3 regions of the Streptomyces sp. NPDC051243 genome follow, and region 3 is predicted to be linked to each of the others. Evidence: predicted binding sites of a transcription regulator. Region 3 holds the regulator's gene; each other region holds the start of a gene.

Region 1 (4,966 bases), on a different contig from region 3:
CCGGCTGGACCAAGCTCGTCAAGGCCGACAACCTCGCCCGTGAGCTGGGTGTGACCGGCGGTCTGTATGTGAAGGACGACTCCGGCAACCCGACGCACTCCTTCAAGGACCGCGTCGTCGCCCAGGCCCTGGAGGCCGCCCGCGCCTTCGGCTTCACCACCCTCTCCTGCTCCTCCACCGGCAACCTGGCCGGGGCGGTGGGCGCCGCGGCGGCCCGCGCCGGCTTCCGCTCCTGCGTGTTCATCCCGCACGACCTGGAGCAGGGCAAGGTCGTCATGGCCGCGGTCTACGGCGGCGAGCTCGTCGGCATCGAGGGCAACTACGACGACGTGAACCGCTTCTGCTCCGAGCTGATCGGCGACCCGGCCGGCGAGGGCTGGGGCTTCGTCAACGTCAACCTGCGGCCGTACTACGCGGAGGGCTCCAAGACCCTGGCGTACGAGATCTGCGAGCAGCTCGGCTGGCAGATCCCGGACCAGCTGGTCGTGCCCATCGCGTCCGGTTCGCAGCTGACGAAGATCGACAAGGGTCTGCAGGAGCTGATCAAGCTCGGTCTCGTCGAGGACAAGCCGTACAAGATCTTCGGCGCGCAGGCCGAGGGCTGCTCGCCGGTGTCCACCGCCTTCAAGGCCGGCCACGACGTCGTACGGCCCCAGAAGCCGAACACCATCGCCAAGTCGCTGGCGATCGGCAACCCGGCGGATGGTCCGTATGTGCTCGACATCGCTCGGCGGACGGGCGGTTTCGTGGAGGATGTGACGGACGAGCAGGTCGTGGACGCGATCAAGATCCTGGCCCGGACCGAGGGCATCTTCGCGGAGACCGCCGGTGGGGTGACGGTGGGTGTGACGCGCAAGCTGATCGAGAACGGTGTCCTCGACCCGACGAAGACGACGGTTGTCCTCAACACGGGCGATGGTCTCAAGACGCTGGATGCTGTGGCCGGTACTGGCCTGACTGCGACCATTCGTCCCAACCTGGACTCGTTCCGCGAGGCGGGTCTCGTCTAGGGGCCTGTCCCACTGATTTCGTCTGCGGGCCGGTGGGGGCTGGTCGCGCCCACGCGGCGGTAGCCGCACATCCAACACAGCCCCGCGCCCCTCAGGGCGATTAGCTGACCGGAGGTCACAACGTGAGCGTCAACGTCCGCATCCCCACCATCCTGCGCACCTACACGGGTGGCCAGGCCGAAGTGACCGCCGAAGGCGGGACGCTCGCCGAGGTCATCGCCGACCTGGAGAAGAACCACACCGGGATCGCCGCCCGGGTGCTGGACGACCAGGGCAAGCTGCGGCGGTTCGTCAATGTGTACGTCAATGACGACGACGTCCGTTTCGAGCAGGGGTTGGAGACGGCGACGCCGGACGGTGCGGGTGTCTCCATCATTCCCGCCGTCGCCGGTGGCTGACACTGACCCGACTCTGACCGAATGACCGATCATTACCATCGGTAACACCGGTTACTAAGAGTTCATCGAATTGCCCCCTCCGTGAGAGAAGCGGAGGGGGCAATTCTGTGTGGTTGAGCGAGGTACAGTTGGGGAACGCGTCGCCGATCCACGGGTCGGCAGCCTTGATAAGCCTTTGATTTCTGCCGCACGCCCGACAAGAAGTAGCCAAAGTGTGCGGGTTTCTTGCGGCTTTTGTTCCTTTTGTCAGGTCCGACTTGACCTGAAGTCAGGGGAATTGTCCCCACATTCCCGACCGGTCGTGCCCGGATTTCTCGTCCGATTGACCTGTTGCAGACGGCAGTTGGGCAGATACATTCAGCCGCGGTCGACGCGTTCCGGCGCACGCCCCCGACCGATGGGGGGTGAGGTCTGACCCGGATCCGCGAAGTGTGGATCTGTGCAAGGGCCAGTAATAGGGGAGTTAGGCATGGCTCAGGGCACCGTCAAGTGGTTCAACGCGGAGAAGGGGTACGGCTTCATCGCGGTCGACGGTGGTGCGGATGTTTTCGTCCACTACAGCGCGATCCAGATGGACGGCTACCGCACCCTGGAGGAAGGTCAGCGGGTCGATTTCGAGATCTCGCAGGGCCAGAAGGGGCCGCAGGCGGACATGGTCCGTCTGGCGACCAGCTGAAGCACGCGTCGACTAACAGCAGCGACGTTCTTCTTCGAAGGACCCGCACCCTCGGGGTGCGGGTCCTTCGCCATGTCCAGGCCCTGCTCGGGTCGTGCCCGGACCCTGCCCGGCCCCTGCCCGGCCCCTGCTCGGACCCCGTTCGCGCCGGGCTGAGCGCCCCGCCCGATCCCCGAGGTCCGCTTGCCCCCGCCCGTCACCCGACCATCACCCCTCAACGAGCGCTCGCTTCGCGAGCGCGCCTTGCACTCTCCTGGGTCGAGTGCTAATCATTGGCGTTAGCACTCTGAAGGTGAGAGTGACAAAGAAGGACCGGGTCGGTGAGGCCCGCAGGCCGGGTGGGGCAAGGAACCACGAGGCAGGCGAGCCGTCCGTCGCGGGCGCGGGCGCGGTCCGAAGGAATCACCCCCAGTCCTGGAGGGACCACTTCACATGGCCAAGATCATCGCGTTCGACGAGGAGGCGCGGCGCGGCCTCGAGCGCGGCATGAACCAGCTCGCGGACGCCGTGAAGGTGACGCTCGGCCCCAAGGGTCGCAACGTCGTCCTCGAGAAGAAGTGGGGCGCCCCCACGATCACCAACGATGGTGTCTCCATCGCCAAGGAGATCGAGCTCGAGGACCCGTACGAGAAGATCGGCGCCGAGCTGGTCAAGGAAGTCGCCAAGAAGACGGACGACGTCGCCGGTGACGGTACGACCACCGCGACCGTGCTCGCCCAGGCCCTGGTCAAGGAAGGCCTGCGCAACGTAGCCGCCGGCGCCAACCCGATGGCCCTCAAGCGCGGTATCGAGAAGGCCGTCGAGGCCGTCTCCGCCGCCCTGCTCGAGCAGGCCAAGGACGTCGAGACCAAGGAGCAGATCGCCTCCACCGCCTCGATCTCCGCCGCCGACACCCAGATCGGTGAGCTCATCGCCGAGGCGATGGACAAGGTCGGCAAGGAAGGCGTCATCACCGTCGAGGAGTCCCAGACCTTCGGTCTGGAGCTGGAGCTCACCGAGGGTATGCGCTTCGACAAGGGCTACATCTCGGCGTACTTCGCCACCGACATGGAGCGTATGGAGGCCGTCCTCGACGACCCGTACATCCTGATCGCCAACTCCAAGATCTCCTCGGTCAAGGACCTGCTCCCGCTCCTGGAGAAGGTCATGCAGTCGGGCAAGCCGCTGCTGATCATCGCCGAGGACGTCGAGGGCGAGGCCCTGTCGACCCTGGTCGTCAACAAGATCCGCGGCACCTTCAAGTCCGTCGCCGTCAAGGCCCCGGGCTTCGGCGACCGCCGCAAGGCCATGCTCAACGACATCGCCATCCTCACCGGCGGCGAGGTCATCTCCGAGGAGGTCGGTCTCAAGCTCGAGAACACCTCCCTGGACCTCCTGGGCAAGGCCCGCAAGGTCGTCATCACCAAGGACGAGACCACCATCGTCGACGGCTCCGGTTCCTCGGAGCAGGTCGCGGGCCGCGTGAACCAGATCCGCGCCGAGATCGAGAACAGCGACTCGGACTACGACCGCGAGAAGCTGCAGGAGCGCCTGGCGAAGCTCGCCGGTGGCGTCGCCGTCATCAAGGCCGGTGCCGCGACCGAGGTCGAGCTCAAGGAGCGCAAGCACCGCATCGAGGACGCCGTGCGCAACGCCAAGGCGGCCGTCGAGGAGGGCATCGTCGCCGGTGGTGGCGTGGCCCTGCTGCAGGCCTCCGGTGTCTTCGAGAAGCTGGAGCTGGAGGGCGACGAGGCCACCGGTGCCGCCGCCGTCAAGCTGGCGCTCGAGGCCCCGCTGAAGCAGATCGCCGTCAACGCCGGCCTCGAGGGCGGCGTCGTGGTGGAGAAGGTCCGCAACCTCACCCCGGGTCACGGCCTGAACGCCGCGACCGGTGAGTACGTCGACCTGGTCGCCGAGGGCATCATCGACCCGGCGAAGGTGACGCGTTCCGCGCTGCAGAACGCCGCGTCGATCGCCGCGCTGTTCCTCACCACCGAGGCCGTCATCGCCGACAAGCCGGAGAAGGCCGCTGCGCCTGCCGGTGGCGGTATGCCGGGCGGTGACATGGACTTCTGATCGGCGTCGGGGGCTTCGGCCTCCGGTTGATCAACGTCCTTGCCGAGGGCGGTACTTCCTGTTGCGACATTCGCGACAGGGGGTGCCGCCCTCGGTGTTCTGGCGGGTGTGCGTGGTTCGTGGTTGCCGGCGCAGTTCCCCGCGCCCCTCAAGGGCGTGCGGCGGACGTACCCCCAGGGGCACCTCCCCGCGGCGAAGAGGCATATGTGGCCGGGGTCACAGCCCAGGCGCGCTCGGATGCGGAATGTGCCGTAGCGCATAGCCCGTTGCTTAAGAAGATGCAAGCATGCGCGCGCACATACCACCCGGTTAGCAACGCCACCCTCGAGGAGCCCTCCACGTGACCGTCACCGAGTCCGCCGCCTCCCGCGCGGCCCAGGTCCTGTCCCGGCCGACCACGATCAACGGCCTCACCGTTCCCAACCGCATCGTGATGGCGCCGATGACGCGCATGTTCTCCCCGGGCGGCGTACCCGGCGAGGACGTCGTGTCGTACTACTCCCGTCGCGCCGCGGCCGGCGTCGGTCTGATCGTCACCGAGGGCACGTACGTCGGCCACGACTCGGCCGGGCAGAGCGACCGCGTCCCCCGGTTCCACGGCGAGGAGCAGCTGGCGGGCTGGGCGAAGGTCGCCGAGGCGGTGCACGCGGCGGGCGGCACGATCGTTCCGCAGCTGTGGCACATCGGCATGGTCCGCAAGCAGGGCGAGCCGCCGTTCGCGGACGCCCCCGCCGTCGGCCCGTCCGGTCTGCGCATCGGCGAGAGCGAGCCCACCGGCAAGGCGATGACCCGGCAGGACCTGGACGACGTCATCGGCGCGTTCGCTC
Region 2 (4,966 bases), on a different contig from region 3:
ACGTCGTGCGGGACGAGCAGCTGAACATCCTGGCCGCGCAGGCCTTCTTCAGGGACATGGGCAGGATGGAGCCGGATCGGATCGGCGAGCACCTCACGGACGACTACGTGGATCACGATCCGTCGTATCCGCGGCCCGTGCAGGGCATCGACGGGGTGCGCGAGCAGTACGCGGGGTGGCGCAACGCCTTCGACTTCACGTTCCGGATCGACGATCAGCTGGCCCAGGGCGACCAGGTGTGCACGCGGTGGAACTGGACCGCACGGCACAAGGGCGAGTTCCTCGGGATTCCGGCGACCGGACAGGACGTGACCATGCAGGGCATGACCTGGCAGCGGTTCCGGGACGGGAAGATCTGCGAGAGCCACTGGCTCTACGACCGGGCGGGGCTGCTGGAGCAGCTGGGGGTACTCGGTCAGTGACGCCCGCGAAGGGAGAAGCCCCCCGCTGACAGCAGCGGGGGGCTTCTTCAGGTGGTGCGTGAGGTGGTGCGTGCCTCAGTGGGCGTGCCCGTGGCCGTGGCCACCGGCGGCCGCCGGCTCTTCCTCTTCCTTCTTCTCGACGACCAGGGTCTCGGTCGTCAGGAGCAGGGAGGCGATGGAGGCGGCGTTCTCCAGGGCGGAGCGGGTGACCTTGACCGGGTCGATGACGCCGGCCTTGACCAGGTCGCCGTACTCGCCGGTCGCGGCGTTGTAGCCGCTGCCCTTCTCCAGCTCGGCCACCTTGGAGACGATGACGTAGCCCTCGAGGCCGGCGTTCTCGGCGATCCAGCGCAGCGGCTCGACGGCGGCCTTGCGGACCACGGAGACACCCGTCGCCTCGTCGCCGGTCTTGTCGAGGTTGCCCTCGAGGACCTTCACGGCGTGGACGAGCGCGGAGCCACCACCGGAGACGATGCCCTCCTCGACCGCGGCGCGGGTCGCGGAGATGGCGTCCTCCAGACGGTGCTTCTTCTCCTTCAGCTCCACCTCGGTGGCGGCGCCGACCTTGATCACGCACACGCCGCCGGCCAGCTTCGCGAGGCGCTCCTGGAGCTTCTCGCGGTCCCAGTCGGAGTCGGTGTTCTCGATCTCGGCCTTGATCTGGGCGACGCGGCCCTGGACGTCGTCGGACTTGCCGGCGCCGTCGACGATGGTCGTGTCGTCCTTGGTGACCGTCACGCGGCGGGCGGTGCCCAGTACGTCCAGACCGGCCTGGTCGAGCTTGAGGCCGACCTCCTCGGAGATGACCGTGGCGCCGGTGAGGACCGCCATGTCCTGCAGCATCGCCTTGCGGCGGTCACCGAAGCCGGGGGCCTTGACCGCGACCGCGTTGAAGGTGCCGCGGATCTTGTTGACGACCAGGGTCGACAGGGCCTCGCCCTCGACGTCCTCGGCGATGATCAGCAGCGGCTTGGAGGCACCCGCCTGGATGACCTTCTCCAGCAGCGGCAGCAGGTCCTGGATGGAGGAGATCTTGCCCTGGTTGATGAGGATGTACGGGTCCTCCAGGACGGCCTCCATGCGCTCCTGGTCCGTCACGAAGTACGGCGACAGGTAGCCCTTGTCGAAGGCCATGCCCTCGGTGAAGTCCAGCTCCAGACCGAAGGTGTTGGACTCCTCGACGGTGATGACACCGTCCTTGCCGACCTTGTCCATCGCCTCGGCGATGAGCTCGCCGACCTGCTGGTCCTGGGCGGACAGCGCGGCCACGGCGGCGATGTCGGACTTCTCGTCGATCGGGCGGGCCGAGGCCAGGAGGTCCTCGGAGACGGCGGCGACGGCCGCGTCGATGCCCTTCTTCAGCAGCGCCGGGGAGGCACCGGCGGCGACGTTCTTCAGGCCCTCACGCACCAGCGCCTGGGCGAGCACGGTCGCGGTGGTCGTACCGTCACCCGCGATGTCGTTGGTCTTGGTCGCCACCTCCTTCACCAGCTGCGCGCCGAGGTTCTCGTACGGGTCCTCGATCTCGACCTCACGGGCGATCGTGACACCGTCGTTGGTGATGGTGGGGGCGCCGAACTTCTTGTCGATGACGACGTTGCGGCCCTTGGGGCCGATCGTCACCTTGACCGTGTCGGCCAGCTTGTTGACGCCGCGCTCGAGGGCGCGACGGGCGTCCTCGTCGAACTTCAGGATCTTCGCCATGACAGCGGGAGCCCTCTCGGAAATCTGTGGGTGTAAACGGCACTGCGCCCCGGGCGCCCGGCTTCTTATGTGGTCGCGGGGGCCAGGGGCGCAGCGTCAAGCATCAAAAGTGCTCGAGGTGTCTTACTTCTCGATGATCGCGAGGACGTCGCGAGCCGAGAGGACGAGGTACTCCTCGCCGTTGTACTTCACCTCGGTGCCGCCGTACTTGCTGTACAGCACGATGTCGCCGGTCTTGACGTCGAGCGGAAGGCGCTCGCCGTTCTCGAAGCGGCCCGGGCCCACGGCCAGGACGACGCCCTCCTGGGGCTTCTCCTTGGCAGTGTCCGGGATGACCAGGCCAGAGGCCGTGGTCTGCTCGGCGTCCAGCGGCTGGACCACGATGCGGTCCTCGAGCGGCTTGATGGCAACCTTGGAGCTGGCGGTCGTCACGATCCGACCTCCCCCTTCGGAGATCTCACGGGGTTAACTGTCTGAGGTGGCGACCAGGTCGATCCGTCGTCGCGGGTGCCGGACCTGCCCGTCGCGTTGTTGGCACTCTCCAGGGGGGAGTGCCAGACCTGAGACTATGACCGTGATTAGCACTCGGTCAAGCGGACTGCTAATCAGCGGCGGCGCGGCGCACGGCGGCGGCGCCTTCGCAGGCCCGCACTACAGGTAGTCCTCCAGGCGCCCCACCGTCAGCCCACGCCCCTGGATCTCCCGCAGCAGCCGGGTCGTCCGCTCTCTCAGGCTCAGCCCGGCCGGCTCACCCGAAGGGACGGAGACGATGTCACCCGGGCGGAGGCGGCCGGGGCCCTTCGCGTACGTCAGTTCGCCGTCGCCCTCCATCGCCGCGCGCCACAGCACCACGGCCGTCACGCCGCAGTCGGCCGCCGCGCGGAGGGTGGTGGCGTCGTACGTGCCGTAGGGCGGGCGGAAGAGGCGGGGGCGGATGCCGAAGCGGGCGCGCAGCTTGTTCTGCTGGCCGCAGATCTCGGCGCGCTGGCCCGCGTACGGCAGTCCGCGCAGGGCGGCGTGGTCGAGGGTGTGGTTCTGGATCGACGCGCCCACCGAGCGCAGGCGCGCGAAGTGGCCGTAGCCCGGGCCGACCACGCTGTCCGTGAGGAACATGCTGACGGGCAGCCGCAGTTCACGGACCATGTCGACGAAGCGGGGGTCCTTCTCGGCGCCGTCGTCGTAGGTGAGGAAGACGACCTGGTCGCGGGTGGGGACGCGGTCCACGACAGGCAGCGGGCCGCCCGCGCGGGGCACCGGGCGCCGGGCGGGCGGGGCCGGGGGTGCGGGCAGTGGGGCGGTCAGGCCCCAGCGGCGGTACGGCTGTGCCGGGGTCGTCGGGTCCTTCGCCGGCCGTGCGTCGTGCGCCGACGTTCCGCTCGCCCGTGCGTCGTGTGGCGACCACGTTCCGCTCGGCCGTGCGGCCCTGTCGGGGGCGACCCGGTCGGCCGCCTGGGCGCAGCCGGTGAGCAGGGCGTACGCCGTGACGAGGGACGCCAGTGCCCGCACCCCCGGAACCCGCCCCGACCTCACAGGTAGTCCTCCAACCGGGCCACCGCATACCCCTCGGCCGTCACCTTGTTCAGGAATCGGCGGATCATGTCGGGCATTGTGCCTTTCCAGTCCTCCCTGCCCCGGAAGTGACTGAGGACGATGTCACCCGGACGGATCCTCCGGTCCCACTCGCGGTAGTCCCAGCGGTCGACGAAGACCTCCTCGTTCCACAGGGGGACGTACCGGATGCCGCAGCGCTTCGCGGCGCGCAGGGTGTTCCGGTCGTAGTTGCCGAAGGGCGGGCGGAAGAGCAGCGGGCGCTTGCCGTAGCGCTCCTCGATCACCTGCTGCATGCCGCAGATCTCGTGCTTCTGGCGGAGGTAGGACAGGGCGGGGAGGTAGGGGTGGTGAAGGGTGTGGTTGTTCAGGACCACGCCGTTGGCCTGCATCCGCTCGAAGTAGCCGTAGTCCTCCTTGATCAGGTAGTCGCTGAGGAAGGCGGTGTACGGCACCTGCAGGTCGCTCATCATCCGCAGGAACGCCGGGTCCTTCTCGGCGCCGTCGTCGATGGTGAGGAAGACGACCCTCTGCTTGGTGGGGACGGTGGTGAAGACGGGCGGGAGGCCGAGCTCCTCGTGCCCGGCGACCTCGAAGCCCGCGCGGGTGGTGATCGCCGGCTTCCTGGCCGGGGGCGGCGGGGGCGTGAGCGGCACTTCGGCCAGGCGCCAGCGTCTGGCGGCGGCGACTCGGGCGGCGCGGGCGGCCTGGGCGGACCGGAACTTCTCGGGCGGGGCGTCTTTGGCGTGCGGACCCTCGGCGTGCGGGCCCTTGGCGTGCGGGTCCCGGGTGTGCGGGCCCATGGACTGCGGCTCCTTGACGTGGAGGTCCCTGGCGTGGGGTTCCCTCGTGGCCGCACCTGCGGTGCCCCCGTCCGCGGTTCCGGCCGGAGGCGGGGCTTCGAGGGGCTGCCGGCCCCGGGTCGGGAGTCCGGCCTGCGAGCCGGCGTCGCCGGGCGGCGCACAGCCCGCGGCGATGGCGGCGACGGCGAGGAAGGCGATACCGGCACACACTCGCGAACGCCCGGCCGCCCGCTGCCCACGCCCCGCATCGCCGCGTCCTGCGTCGTCACGCTGTGCATCGCCACGCTGCACATCGCCACGCTGCACATCGCCACGCGCCGCATCGCGCGCATCACCACGCCACACATCGCCACGCCACACGTCGCCACGCACTGCACGGCCACGCGTCGCATCGCCACGACCAGCATCGCCACACAACGCGTCGCCACGTCCTGCATCGCCACGCTGCGCATCGCCACGCGCCGCCCGACCACGCGAACCCGCATCGCC
Region 3 (4,966 bases):
TCGCGCAGGAAGCGGTTGACGAGGCCGCGGGCCGGCCGTCCGGAGAACGCGCGCGTCAGCTCGGTGCGGGCGAACAGGGGGTTGGTCAGCGCCTGCTTGTGCAGGGTGTTGGCGCCGGACTCCGGGGTGGCGAGGAACGCGGTCCCCAGCTGGGCGGCACTGGCGCCGGCCGCGAGCGCGGCGGCGATCTGGCTGCCGCGCATGATGCCGCCGGCGGCGACGATGGGCAGACTCACGGTCTCGCGGACCTGGGCGATGAGCGAGAGCAGCCCGATGCCGGTGCCGTCGGTCTCGGGATTGTCGCGGTGAGTGCCCTGATGGCCGCCCGCCTCGACACCCTGCGCGATCACGGCGTCGGCACCGGCCCGCTCCACGGCGAGCGCCTCGTCAGGTGTGGTGGCGGTGACCAGCGTGAAGGTTCCGGCACGCCGCAGGGACTCCAGCACATCGCCGCTGGGCACGCCGAAGTGGAAGGAGACGACCGGCACCGGATTGTCGAGCAGCACGGCCAGCTTGGCCTCGTACCCGTCGTCCCGCCCGCTGTCCGGGTCCCCGAGCTCGGTCTCGTACCAGGCGGCCTCGCCGGCCAGCTGATGCGCGTAGACGTCGACGGCCGCGGCGTCGGCATGGTCGGGCTGCGGCATGAACAGGTTGACCCCGAAGGGCCGCGTGGTCAGCCCCCGCAGCTGCTTGATCTCCTGGTACATCCCGTCGGCGGTCTTGTACCCGGCGGCGAGGAACCCCAGCCCACCGGCCTCGGCCACGGCAGCGGCGAGCGGCGGCACGGAGACGCCGCCCGCCATGGGGGCCTGCACGATCGGATGGGGGAAGAGATCGGTCAGTGCGGAGGACATGACGGCATGTTGTCACGTCCCCCGAACAAGTCCGAATCGGCCCTTCCCCTTGGCGTAGGCCGGGGGCGCCCCGCTGGCTCAGCGCCCGTTGAAGGCGTCCTTCAGTCGCGAGAACAGCCCCTGCTGCCCCGGCTGGAACTGCCCCTGCGGCCGCTCCTCACCCCGCAGCTTGGCCAGCTCCCGCAGCAACCGCTCCTGCTCCGGATCCAGCTTGGTCGGCGTCGTCACCTCGACATGGACGATCAGGTCGCCGCGCCCGCCGCCGCGCAGATGCGTCACACCCCGCCCGTGCAGCGGAATCGACTGCCCGGACTGGGTACCGGGCCGGATGTCGACCTCCTCCAGCCCGTCCAGCGTCTCCAGCGGCACCTTGGTGCCGAGGGCCGCCGCGGTCATCGGGATCGTCACGGTGCAGTGCAGGTCGTCGCCGCGCCGCTGGAAGGTCGGGTGCGGCAGCTCATGGATCTCGACGTACAGGTCACCGGCGGGACCGCCGCCGGGCCCGACCTCGCCCTCACCGGCGAGCTGGATCCGCGTGCCGTTGTCGACACCGGCCGGGATCTTGACCGTCAGGGTCCGGCGGGACCGTACGCGGCCGTCGCCCGCGCACTCGGGACACGGCGTCGGCACCACGGTCCCGAAGCCCTGGCACTGCGGGCAGGGACGGGACGTCATGACCTGGCCCAGGAAGGACCGCGTCACCTGGGACACCTCGCCGCGCCCGCGGCACATGTCACACGTCTGCGCGGAGGTCCCCGGCGCCGCGCCCTCACCGTTGCAGGTGTTGCAGACGACGGCCGTGTCGACCTGGATGTCCTTCGTCGTGCCGAAGGCCGCCTCGTCGAGCTCGACCTCCAGCCGGATCATCGCGTCCTGGCCGCGCCGGGTGCGCGAGCGCGGGCCGCGCTGGGACGCCGTACCGAAGAACGCGTCCATGATGTCCGAGAAGTTCCCGAAGCCACCGGCGCCGAAGCCGCCGGCTCCCGCGCCGCCCGCCTGGGACAGCGGGTCGCCGCCGAGGTCGTAGACCTGCTTCTTCTGCGGGTCCGACAGCACCTCGTAAGCGGCGTTGATCTCCTTGAACCGCTCCTGGGTCTTCGGATCCGGGTTGACGTCCGGGTGCAGCTCGCGGGCGAGCCGCCGGAAGGCCTTCTTGATCTCTTCCTGCGACGCGTCGCGACGCACGCCGAGCACGGCGTAGTAGTCGGTGGCCACTTACGACTCCGCCAGGATCTGTCCGACGTAACGTGCCACTGCGCGTACCGCTCCCATCGTTCCCGGGTAATCCATGCGGGTCGGTCCGACCACGCCGAGCTTGGCGACTGCCTCGCCGCCCGAACCGTAGCCGACCGACACCACCGAAGTGGAGTTGAGTCCCTCGTAGGCGTTCTCGTGACCGATGCGTACGGTCATGCCCGAATCCCCGGCCTCGCCAAGCAACTTGAGGAGCACGACCTGCTCCTCCAGCGCCTCCAGGACGGGCCGGATGGTGAGGGGGAAGTCATGTCCGAAGCGGGTGAGATTGGCGGTGCCGCCGATCATCAGCCGCTCCTCGTTCTCCTCGACGAGCGTCTCCAGGAGGGTGGAGAGCACGGTCGAGACGGTGCCGCGGTCCTCCAGGTCGAAGGCCTCGGGGAGGTCCTCGACGAGTCGCGGCACATCGGTGAAGCGCCGCCCCGCGACCTTGCTGTTCAGCCGCGCGCGCAGATCCGCGAGCGAGGCCTCGCCGAAGGGCGCCGGGCAGTCGACCATCCGCTGCTCGACCCGCCCGGTGTCCGTGATCAGCACGAGCATCACGCGCGCGGGCGCGAGTGACAGCAGCTCGACGTGCCGGACGGTGGACCGGGTCAGCGAGGGGTACTGCACGACGGCGACCTGCCGCGTGAGCTGCGCGAGCAGCCGCACGGTGCGCGCCACCACGTCGTCGAGATCGACGGCGCCGTCGAGGAAGTTCTGGATGGCGCGCCGCTCCGGCGGGCTCATCGGCTTGACGCCGGCGAGCTTGTCGACGAACAGCCGGTAGCCCTTGTCGGTGGGGATGCGCCCGGCGCTGGTGTGCGGCTGGGCGATGTACCCCTCGTCCTCCAGGGCCGCCATGTCGTTGCGGACGGTCGCCGGGGAGACACCGAGGTTGTGCCGCTCGGTCAGGGCCTTCGAGCCCACCGGCTCCTCGGTCCCGACATAGTCCTGGACGATGGCGCGCAGAACCTGGAGCCTGCGTTCACTCAGCATCTCGCGCACACCTCCAGAGGTCGTGTCCCTTGGCGTCTTTCCTGGCACTCTGTCCGTCCGAGTGCCAGCCGTCCCCGGCCCAGTGTACGGCCGTGGGGTACGCCCCGGGCAAGGCCGGTCCGGCACCGCCGTGCTCGACGGTGGTGTCTTGGTTAGCGTCGCGGTATGACGGTGACTTGGGAAGAGCTGGGGTGGGAGCGGCTGGCGGCCGGGGTGGGCCGGTGCCGGCTTCCGGTGTGGGACTGCACGGTGGGGCTGGTCGTCGGGGACGGGGCGGCGCTGATCGTCGACGCCGGTTCGAGCCTCGCGGAGGGCACGCGACTGCGCACCCAGGCGCAGTGGCTCGCGGGTCATCGTGTGACTCATCTCGCGCTCACGCATCCCCATTTCGACCATGTCTTCGGGGCGGCGGCGTTCGCGGGCACGGAGGTGTACGGCGCGGTCGGCGTGGACACGGTCCTCGGTGGCCGGCACGCGCGCGAGGAACTGCGCGGGGACGCGATCCGAGGCGGCCTGGACGCCGCCGCGGCGGAGGAGGCCGTGGACGCGCTGGTCCGCCCCCACCACCAGGTGAGCGGCGAGTGGACCCTCGACCTGGCCGGCGGCCGCCAGGTGCTGCTGGCGAACGTGGGCCCCGCCCACACGGCCCACGACCTGGTGGTGCTCGTGCCGGGCGAGCTTCCCGGCGACCGGGAGGTGGTCTTCTGCGGCGACCTGGTGGAGGAGTCGGGCGAACCGCAGGCCGGCCCGGACGCCGTACCGTCGCACTGGCCGGCGGCCCTGGACCGCCTCCTGGAGCTGGGCGGCGAGGACGCGCTGTACGTGCCCGGTCACGGAGCGGTGGTGGACGCGGAGTTCGTACGGCGCCAGCGAGACGAGCTCGCCTCGAGATTCGGCGTGTCGCGGTGATCCGGGGGACGCGCGGGGCGCGCTTCTCCTATCGTCATCCGAATGCGCCAGTACTCACCGGACCTGACCCCGCCCTGGAAGAAGCCCCGGCAGGTACCGGAAGTACCCGCTGAACCGGGCCTGGTCGTGGAGGAGCCCGGCACGGGTTTCTGCGGCGCGGTGATCCGCTGCGAGGCGGGCACGGTGACCCTGGAGGACCGCTTCGGCAAGCACCGGGTGTTCCCGCTGGAGCCGAGGGGATTCCTGCTGGAGGGCAAGGTCGTGACCCTGGTCCGGCCGTCGGGCGCGGCTCCGGTACGTCCCACCCGTACGGCGTCCGGTTCGGTCGCCGTCCCCGGCGCCCGCGCGCGCGTGGCCCGCGCCGGCCGTATCTACGTGGAGGGCCGCCACGACGCCGAGCTGGTCGAGAAGGTGTGGGGCGACGACCTGCGCATCGAGGGCGTGGTCGTGGAGTATCTGGAGGGCGTCGACGACCTGCCGTCGATCGTGGCCGACTTCGCGCCGGGTCCGGACGCACGCCTGGGGGTCCTGGTGGACCACTTGGTGCCGGGCTCGAAGGAGTGGCGGATCGCCGAGTCGGTGACGAGCGAGCACGCCCTGGTGGTGGGCCACCCGTACATCGACATCTGGGAGGCGGTGAAGCCGTCGTCGCTGGGGATCGCGGGCTGGCCGCGGGTGCCGCACGGCGAGGACTGGAAGACGGGGGTGTGCCGGGCGCTGGGGTGGCCTTCGGAGAACACCGGGGCTGTGTGGCAGGCGATTCTCAAGCGGGTGGGGTCTTACAGGGACCTTGAGCCGGAGTTGTTGGGGCGGGTGGAGGAGTTGATCGATTTCGTTACGGTAGGCGGTGAGGCCTGACGCCCTTGTAAGTGTCGAACTCGGTGGTGTCCAGTTCGATACCCAGAGGCCTCAATGGCACGGGCGCGCCGAACCTCGTCACCCGCTGCACCTCGTAGTCCGCTTCTTCTCCC

The links. Region 3 encodes HrcA, which represses chaperone genes, less so after heat shock. Its sites were predicted from a motif close to TTNGCACTCNGNNNNNCNGAGTGCNAA; they were not measured.
Region 1: the regulator HrcA is predicted to act here: its motif matches at 2,327-2,353, upstream of groL (chaperonin GroEL).
Region 2: the regulator HrcA is predicted to act here: its motif matches at 2,705-2,731, upstream of groES (co-chaperone GroES).

What each region holds. Positions count from the first base shown of each region.
Region 1 is NZ_JBITES010000002.1:185,283-190,248, forward strand. Features, by position in the region: gene thrC (threonine synthase) at 1-1,010, shown strand, start outside; gene ACIBAG_RS04715 (MoaD/ThiS family protein) at 1,133-1,408, shown strand; gene ACIBAG_RS04720 (cold-shock protein) at 1,878-2,084, shown strand; gene groL (chaperonin GroEL) at 2,517-4,139, shown strand; gene ACIBAG_RS04730 (NADH:flavin oxidoreductase) at 4,480-4,966, shown strand, end outside.
Region 2 is NZ_JBITES010000008.1:371,648-376,613, forward strand. Features, by position in the region: gene ACIBAG_RS22515 (ester cyclase) at 1-422, shown strand, start outside; gene groL (chaperonin GroEL) at 498-2,126, opposite strand; gene groES (co-chaperone GroES) at 2,250-2,558, opposite strand; gene ACIBAG_RS22530 (polysaccharide deacetylase family protein) at 2,778-3,632, opposite strand; gene ACIBAG_RS22535 (polysaccharide deacetylase family protein) at 3,653-4,675, opposite strand.
Region 3 is NZ_JBITES010000003.1:301,454-306,419, reverse strand. Features, by position in the region: gene ACIBAG_RS08640 (nitronate monooxygenase) at 1-854, opposite strand, end outside; gene dnaJ (molecular chaperone DnaJ) at 933-2,069, opposite strand; gene hrcA (heat-inducible transcriptional repressor HrcA) at 2,070-3,086, opposite strand; gene ACIBAG_RS08625 (MBL fold metallo-hydrolase) at 3,252-3,995, shown strand; gene ACIBAG_RS08620 (DUF3097 domain-containing protein) at 4,038-4,853, shown strand; gene ACIBAG_RS08615 (Uma2 family endonuclease) at 4,831-4,966, opposite strand, start outside.